2 linked regions of the Halalkalicoccus sp. CG83 genome follow. The protein of the gene in region 1 binds, or shares a complex with, the protein of each later gene. Links are inferred from orthologs where the notes say so. Each region holds a gene or a part of one and is shown on either strand. Other genes may lie near its edges.

What was found.
Region 2: the proteins of V0Z78_RS14550 (region 1) and rpl12p are in contact, whole or in part, in a crystal structure (PDB 5H7L), measured with the Pyrococcus horikoshii proteins. The link is inferred for Halalkalicoccus sp. CG83 from one-to-one orthologs. Residues at the interface, in WP_048053510.1 of Pyrococcus horikoshii: Pro161, Met164, Met165, Phe168, Ser169, Ile172, Val195, Glu196, Phe202, Leu211, Ser212, Val213, Met216, Lys222, Phe223, Asn224; in WP_010886059.1 of Pyrococcus horikoshii: Leu100, Ala101, Gly102, Leu103, Ser104, Ala105, Leu106, Phe107, Gly108.

The regions. Positions count from the first base shown.
Region 1 is NZ_JAZDDH010000002.1:197,620-201,856, reverse strand. Bases 519-3,493 are described here. They hold V0Z78_RS14550 (elongation factor EF-2), read right to left. Parts: upstream 3,112-3,493; coding sequence 925-3,111; downstream 519-924. Other genes in these bases: V0Z78_RS14545 (DUF5781 family protein), read left to right, coding at 3,340-3,493; V0Z78_RS14555 (ArsA family ATPase), read left to right, coding at 519-756. In the rest of the region: more of V0Z78_RS14555, read left to right, coding at 1-518; more of V0Z78_RS14545, read left to right, coding at 3,494-4,095; V0Z78_RS14540 (30S ribosomal protein S7), read right to left, coding at 4,185-4,237. UniProt on the Methanocaldococcus jannaschii protein: Catalyzes the GTP-dependent ribosomal translocation step during translation elongation.
Region 2 is NZ_JAZDDH010000001.1:1,485,846-1,489,897, reverse strand. The notes cover bases 930-3,719. They hold rpl12p (50S ribosomal protein P1), read left to right. Parts: upstream 930-2,048; coding sequence 2,049-2,390; downstream 2,391-3,719. Other genes in these bases: V0Z78_RS07735 (hypothetical protein), read left to right, coding at 3,633-3,719; V0Z78_RS07740 (PPC domain-containing protein), read right to left, coding at 2,524-3,105; V0Z78_RS07750 (50S ribosomal protein L10), read left to right, coding at 978-2,027; V0Z78_RS07755 (50S ribosomal protein L1), read left to right, coding at 930-976. Outside these bases: V0Z78_RS07760 (hypothetical protein), read right to left, coding at 1-184; more of V0Z78_RS07755, read left to right, coding at 338-929; more of V0Z78_RS07735, read left to right, coding at 3,720-3,821. UniProt on the Methanocaldococcus jannaschii protein: Forms part of the ribosomal stalk, playing a central role in the interaction of the ribosome with GTP-bound translation factors.

The DNA of each region.
Region 1 (4,237 bases):
TGGGCGGCCGAGATCGACCCCGACGAGCGCGCCGAGCAGTACCGCGAACTGGCCTCGGGACTCGCAGCCGACCTGCGGTCGGCCGGCCTCCAGCTCGACGACGAGGACGTCGAGGAGGTGTTCGGCGCCGGAGTGCCAGCGGGCGGCGACGAGGTGGCGGCGCTCGACGTCTTCGTCGAGTTCGCCGACTCCGAGCGCTGGGAGTACGTCGTCCTCGACACCGCGCCGACGGGCCACACCCTGCGACTGCTCGACCTGCCCGACGTGATGAGCGCCACCCTCAAGAAGACGCTCTCGGTCCGAGGGCAGGTCCAGCGGCTCGCGGACTCCGCGAAGCGGATGACGATGGGGCCGGCCTACTACTTCGGCGGCGGACGGCGAAGCGAGGAGGGAGACGGGTTCGCCGACCTGAAGGCGCGAATGGAGCGCGCCCGCGACCTGCTGAAGGACCCCGATCGGACCGAGTTCCGCGTCGTGTTGCTTCCCGAGACGATGGCGATCAGCGAGTCCGAGCGACTGGTCGAACGGCTGGACGAGGCGGGTCTGCCGGTACGAACCGCCGTCGTCAACCGGGTGCTTGAGGAGATCGACGAGGACTGCGAGCGGTGTCGTACCCGCCAGGACCTCCACGAACAGCGCCTCGCTGAGATCGACGAGCGCTTCGCCGGCCTCGACGTTCGGACGCTCCCCGACCGGGTCGGCGAGGTCCACGGCATCGAGTCCCTGGAGGCGATCGCGAAGCGGCTCGGCGTGTAGGGTCGTCCGACTGCATTATCTCTGCATCCCAATCCGATCGTTCGGATCGTACCGTTCGCGGTCCACCGCTGGCGGACCGAGAGCGCCTGTTGCGCTCTCGGCCTTTTTTGGTGGAGCTTTTTGTGGCGAGGGGGTCGCTTCGCGACCCCGAGGCGTAAAAAGGTCCGTTTAGAAGTAGTCGACGGCCTCAGGGAGTTCGAGCTTCATCCCCTTTCGCTCGCGGATCTCCATGATCTTCTCGCGCTGGAGGTTGTCGGACATGATGCGGAAGCCGGCGTTCTCGGTGTTCCAGGACGCACGACCCTCCGTCGCCGAGCGGATGTCGCTCGAGAAGCCGATCATCTCCCCGACGGGGGCGATCCCCTCGATCACCATGAGGTCACCCTCCTGGTACATGTCGTCGACGCGGCCGCGTCGACCCTGGATCTCGCCGCTCGCAGCACCCATGTGCTCGCTGGGCACGTCGATGCGGACGTTCTGGATCGGCTCCATCAGCGAGACGCGAGCGTGGATCAGCGCGCGGTGGACCGCCCGACGGACTGCGGGGATGACCTGTGCGGGGCCACGATGGATGGTGTCCTCGTGCAGGCGCGCGTCGTTCAGCCGGATCAGCGTCCCCTGGACGGGCTCGGCCGCGAGCGGCCCCTCGTCGAGGGCATCCTCGAGCCCCTCGATGACGAGCTCCATCGTCTCGTTGAGGTGCTGGATCCCCTTCGTGTCGTCGATGAAGACGTTGGTGCCGAAGATGTGCTCGACGTTCTGGGAGGTGTCCTTGTCCATGCCCGCCTCCTGGAGCGCCTCGCGGCGCTCCTGTTCGGGCATGTCCATCGAGACGTCGCCGAGCTTGATCTGGTCGACGATCTCCTCCGAGAGCGGCTCGACGGTGAGGTAGAACCGGTTGTGGCGGTTCGGCGAGATCCCCTCGACGGTCTCGGTCGCCCCGCGGACCGCCTCGCGGTAGACGACGATCGGCTCACCGGTGTTGACCGGGATGCCCTGGTTGCGCTCGATGCGCTGGGTGATGACCTCGAGGTGGAGCTCGCCCTGACCCGAGATCAGGTGCTCGCCGGTGTCCTCGTTGATGGTGATCTGGATCGTGGGATCCTCCTTCGAGACCTGGCGCAGCGTCTCGATGAGCTTCGGCAGGTCGTCCATGCTCTTCGCCTCGACGCTCTTCGTGATGACGGGCTCGGAGATGTGCTCGATCGACTCGAACGGCGTCATCTCGACGCTGGAGACGGTCGAACCTGCGATCGCGTCCCGAAGCCCGGTGACCGCGGCGATGTTGCCGGCGGGGACGTGTTCGACCTCCTCGCGCTCGCCGCCCATGTAGATGCCGACCGACTGGACGCGGTTCTTCCCCGCGGTGCCCGAGACGTAGAGCTCCTGGCCCTTCTCGATGGTACCGGAGAACACGCGACCGGCGGCGATCTCGCCGGCGTGAGGGTCGATACCGATGTCGGTGACCATCAGGACGACCTCGCCCTCGTCGTCGACCAGCCGCATCGTCTCCGCGATGTCCGACTCGTCGTCGCCGCGCCAGATGCGCGGGATACGTCGAGGCTGGGCGTCGACGGGGTTGGGGAAGTGCTCACAGACCATGTCGAGCACGACGTTCGAGAGCGGCGTGCGCTCGTGGAGCTCCTGGCGGTTCCCGTTTCGCTCGAGCTCGATGATGTCGCCGAAGTCGATGCCGGTTCGCTGCATCGACGGCATCGAGACGCCCCACTTGTAGAGCGCCGAGCCGAACGCGACCGTCCCGTCCTCGACGGAGACGGTCCAGTCGTCGATGTCGTCCATGTCCTCGGTCATTCCGCGGATGAGCTCGTTGACGTCATCGATGACCGACACGAGGCGCTGTTGCATCTCCTGGGGGCCCTCCTGGAGCTCGCTGATGAGCCGGTCGACCTTGTTGATGAACAGCGTGGGCTTGACGCCCTCGCGCAGCGCCTGCCGGACGACGGTCTCGGTCTGGGGCATCGCGCCCTCGACGGCGTCGACGACCACGAGCGCGCCGTCGACCGCGCGCATCGCACGGGTGACGTCGCCCCCGAAGTCGACGTGGCCCGGCGTGTCGATGAGGTTGATGAGGTGGTTGGTGTCCTCGTACTCGTGGGTCATCGAGACGTTCGCGGCGTCGATCGTGATGCCCCGTTCCTGTTCGTCCTCCTCGGTGTCCATCGCGAGCTGCTGGCCGGCGGTCTCGTCGGAGATCATGCCCGCGCCGGCGAGCAGGTTGTCCGTCAGCGTCGTCTTGCCGTGATCGACGTGTGCGGCGATGGCGATGTTCCGGATGTGCTCCGGGTTGTCCATCAGCCGTTCACACTCCTGAACGATCTTCTTGCGTCTACCCATTACCGTCTCCTATCGGAAGAGGCGTGAAAAGCGTAGTGTTTTTCGCGAGCCCGGACCGGAACGATCGACGGTGCGACCTCGACGGCGACGTGTCGCCGAACCGCACGCGCCGTCGAGACGGGAATCGAGCCCCCTTGCCCGACCGGCCGTTTCGACGCCTCAGGGTGACCCTATCGCCGTCTCCTAACACAATAGTAATACGTCTCGGACCCCGTGTTACCGGTAACCATGGACGTGCACGTGACCGGTGCCGCCCCGCCCTCCCCGTTTCTGAGCGCTCGTGACGTCTTCGAGACCGAGTACGACCTCTCACTCCCGGTCCAGGTCCGCATCCGGGAGGACCCCGACGAGCGCACCTGGACCTCGCATCCCGGCGAGTACCACGTTCTCAACATCTCCCGACAGGCCGCCACCAGCGCGATGGCCCGCGAACTCGCGCTCCACGAGTTCGCTCACATGCACAGAAACGAGCAGGCCCACCCATCGCACACCCAGTCGACCGACGAGGCGCTCTTTCTCGCGCTCACCGGGCGGACGGTCGAGCGCCGGAAGCTCGCGCACTGCTACCAGATCGCGAACCACATGAAGGACATCTACGCCGACGACATCACGCTCACGCTCGGGCCCGCCGACAAGCTCGTCTCCTTCCTCGAGTCGAGCCTCGCGTCAGCGCTGGCGGATCGGCCCGGCGTCCCACCGCGACCCGGCTCCCAGCGGCTCTCGACGGCGACGGATCCCGACATCGCCGCCGTCAACGCGGCGTTCGCGCTCGCGCTGGTCGAACGTCACGACCTCGTCTCGGAGGACCACCGCCTCTACGACCTGGCACGCGCCGCCGCTCAGGACGCGCCCGAGGTGGCGTTCGAGGCGTTTAGGCGCCGGTTCAAGGGCCTCGCGGACGACCCCGACGAGAGCGAGTACCGCAAGGCGCTCGTCGAGACGACCCGTTCGTACGTCGTCCCCGCGGAACGAGCCGCCGATTAGACTCGTCGCTCGGCGGTCCGTCGATCGGAGGACGCGCCGGTGACTGGCAGGGAGCTGAGAGAAACGAAGGAGAGCAGACGAGAGAGGCGTTACCGGGCGGCGGCGGCGACGCGTTCCTTCTCCTCCTTCTGGTTGATCGCGG
Region 2 (4,052 bases), on another replicon or contig:
CCTCGAACGCCTCCTGGTGTTCGCCGAGTTCGGGCAGCAGGTGGACGAACACGTACGCGACGGAGACGCCGCCGCCGAACGAGAGCCATCGGCTGCGGGGAACGTGACCGAGGAACGCGAGGCGGCCGGCGAACAGGTGGACGACGGCCAGTCCGAGTGCGAAGAGCGCGGAGAGGGCGATCACGCCGGGCGTAGGAACCGGGATCGTATCGGTGTTCCCATCCGAATCATCGCCGCTTCGACGGGTTTAAGTCGCCCATTCCACTCTTCTCGGTAGAGACAGGCGAACGCCTGTTTCACACCGTAGGAGACGCTCGTCGTACTACGGAGGTGAACGATGGCAGATCAGGACATAGAACAAGCAGTTTCTCGCGCACTCGAGGACGCACCGCCGCGGAACTTCCGCGAGACGGTCGACCTCGCGATCAATCTGCGCGATCTCGATCTCAACGATCCGTCGAACCGAGTGGACGAAAGCGTGGTCCTCCCGTCCGGGACGGGCCAGGACACCAAGATCGTCGTCTTCGCCGAAGGCGAGACGGCGATCAGGGCCGAGGAGGTCGCCGACGAGGTGCTCTCGGGTGACGACCTCGAGGAGCTAGGCGACGACGACGACGAGGCGAAGGACCTCGCCGGGGAGACCGACTTCTTCATCGCCGAGGCCTCGATGATGCCCGACATCGGGCGGTATCTGGGGACCGTACTCGGTCCCCGCGGGAAGATGCCGACCCCGCTCCAGCCCGACGAGGACGTCGTCGAGACCGTCAACCGCATGAAGAACACCGTTCAGGTCCGGAGCCGTGATCGGCGTACCTTCCACACGCTCGTCGGCACCCAGGAGATGTCCGCCGAGGAGATCGCGGACAACATCGACGTGATCCTCCGCCGGCTCCACGCGGACCTCGAGAAGGGGCCGCTCAACATCGACACGGTGTACGTCAAGACCACGATGGGACCCGCAGTGGAGGTGGCGTGAGATGTCCGCAACGACCGAAGGCGAACGCAAGACCGAGAACCTGCCCGAATGGAAGCGCGAGGAGGTCGCGGAGCTCGTCGACGTGCTCGAGTCGTACTCGAGCGTCGGCATCGTCAACATCGCCGGCATTCCGAGCCGGCAGCTCCAGAACATGCGCCGTGATCTCCACGGCAGCGCGGAGCTTCGCGTCAGCCGCAACACGCTGCTCGTTCGTGCCCTCGAGGACGTCAACGACGGGGCCGAGCAGCTGACCGAACACGTCGCGGGACAGGTCGGGATCATCGGAACCGACGACAACCCGTTCGGGCTCTACAAGCAGCTCGAGGAGTCGAAGACGCCCGCACCGATCGGTGCCGGCGAGGTCGCTCCCAACGACATCGTGATCCCCGAGGGCGACACCGGCGTCGACCCGGGACCGTTCGTCGGGGAGCTCCAGACGGTCGGCGCCGCGGCGCGGATCCAGGACGGCTCGATCAAGGTCACCGAGGACAGCAAGGTCCTCGAGGCGGGCGAGGAGGTCTCCCAGGACCTCGCGAACGTCCTCTCGGAACTGGGCATCGAGCCCAAGGAGGTCGGTCTCGATCTGCGCTCGGTCTACAGCGAGGGCATCCTCTTCGATCCCGAGGACCTCGCGATCGACGTCGACGAGTACCGCGCGGACTTCGAGGCCGCGGCGGCCGGCGCGCGGAACCTCTCGATCAACGCCGTCTACCCGACGGCCCAGACCGCGCCCGCGCTGCTCTCGAAGGCCACGGGCGAGGCCAAGAGCCTCGGCCTGTTCGCCGCGATCGAGGACGAGGCGCTCATGCCCGACCTCGTGAGCAAGGCCGACGCACAGATGCGCGCGCTCGCGGCCCAGATCGACGACGAGGAGGCGCTCCCCGAGGAGCTCCGCGGCGTCGAAGCGCCCGAGCCCGACGAAGAGGAGACCGAGGCCGACGCGGAGGAGGAACAGCCTGACGAAGAGGAGACCGAGGCCGACGCCGAAGACGACGAGGACGATGACGACGGCGACGACGGCGGCGAAGGGCTCGGAGCGATGTTCGGATAACGACACAACGAGACAACAACAATGGAATACGTTTACGCAGCACTCATCCTGAACGAGACCGGCGCAGAGATCAACGAAGAGAACCTGACGGACGTGCTCGAGTCGGCCGGCGCCGACGTCGAGGAGTCCCGAGTGAAGGCGCTCGTCGCCGCCCTCGAGGACGTCGACATCAACGAGGCCGTCGAGCAGGCCGCCGCGGTCCCCGCGGCGGGCGGTTCGGCCGGCGGCGCCGCCGCGGGCGGCGAGGCCGAGGAGGCCGACGAAGGCGGCGAGGAGGAGGCCGAAGAGGCCGAAGCAGAAGAGGAAGACGAGGACGAGGACGAGGGCGACGGCGGCGAGGGCCTCGGCCAGCTGTTCGGTTAGACGCCCCCGACACGCGGTTCTTCGCTTCATTTTCTGGAACGTAGTAGCTAACCGCAGCGAGGCGAGCATCCCATCGGGTAGCGAGATCGTTACTGATTCAGAGCTAGTAGCAGGCGTGAGCCGTCTTCACGGTTCAGGGGTTGCCTGCGACTGCCCCGACGATCGGTTTGCCCCTCCGTCGTCGGATGACTCCGTACGCTCCGCCGAACGCGGCGAAAGCGATCCCCCCAACGGTGAGTAAAACGCTAACGAAACCCCAATCGATAGCGTATGGAGTTACGGACACGGCAACCGAGTAATTGGTCACCAGATTCGCGTACTGACCCGTATAGACGTGAATGTAATAGGTGCCGTTCTCCGGCGTGGGGACGGTCACCGTTCCCTCAGTTCCCTGTGCCTGAATCCAGTGTTTCACCTGGTTCCTGTGGGGATCGTAGACTGCGAGTTGAACGTCCGCTCCCGTACCGACCCTCGTTTCGACGATCAGCGATTGTTGATCGGTGACTTCAATCGCGTAGAAGTCCTGGTCGTAGTCGGACATCTGTCCGCTTACGGTGTCACCCGAATAGATGACACCGGCGGATTCGAATCCGTCGTTCGGAACGTTCCATTCGTCCTCTACCCAGCCAGTCGCGCTTCCTGGTCCTACCATCGCTGTCAGAACCAAACAGAGTATCATCGCGAAGCTCGTTACCTTTCCTACTACTATCTTCATCTCGTCTACGTCCCCAATTTAACATAATAGATCGCTCAGATATTAGACGTTGCTGTCTCTTATTGGATCAGAGTAGGATACGAATAGAAGGGCTGACTGTTCGATCAGCCGACGACTCACAGACGATCGCGGTCCCAGCGAGGGCGATGGATCCCGCTGCCGTGAGCGTCACGTTCGATCCCTCGTTGACGTTTACGGTCGGTTTCCGGGGCGCTCTCGTAGATGTGATCAGCGGGCTGACGCCGGGACTGCGCGAACGACTTCGTGCTGCTGCTGGCGACCGCCGCTTTTGGCGGGGCCGCGATGCTTTCTGTCGATAAGTGCACTCGTTTCGATGATCGGTTCGTATGAGCGGAGTGGATCTCTCGAAGCCGCTACCTCTTGACTGCTAGCCAGCCGTTCGGCTAAACGATGTCAACACGCGTTTTCCCGTTTATTCTCCCGTCAGTAGCGCAAGCTAGGTTTCGGTCGATTCGACGTCAACAGTAATCACGTGGGAACCCGTTGGACCGATCGAGGCGACTACCATGCAAGGGAGATTCAATCGACGACGATTCGTCGCGATGGCGGGCGCAGCGACCATCACTGGGCTCGCGGGATGTGGCGACCAGGGCGAAGGCGAAGGAGAAGAAGAAGACGGCGAAGGAGGGGGAGGAGGAGAAGGCGGCGACGAAGAAGAGGAGGAAGAGGAGGAAGAGGACGAAGGCGGCTACTGAGATCACACTCGATCGTTTCGTCGATCCCGGCCGAGAACGGTCTCCGAACCGCTCTCGCGTCCGGACCGGACTCTGACGGTGCAGTCTACGTGGGTCGCTCCCATCGGTGCCGTACTCCCGGCGCTCGTGACTACCGTCAGCTACGAACCGAATACCGTCCAGGCGAGGACGTCCCGGACGAACGGTCTCAGGTACGAAACGAGCGTCGAGACACGCCGCATCAGGTGTAAC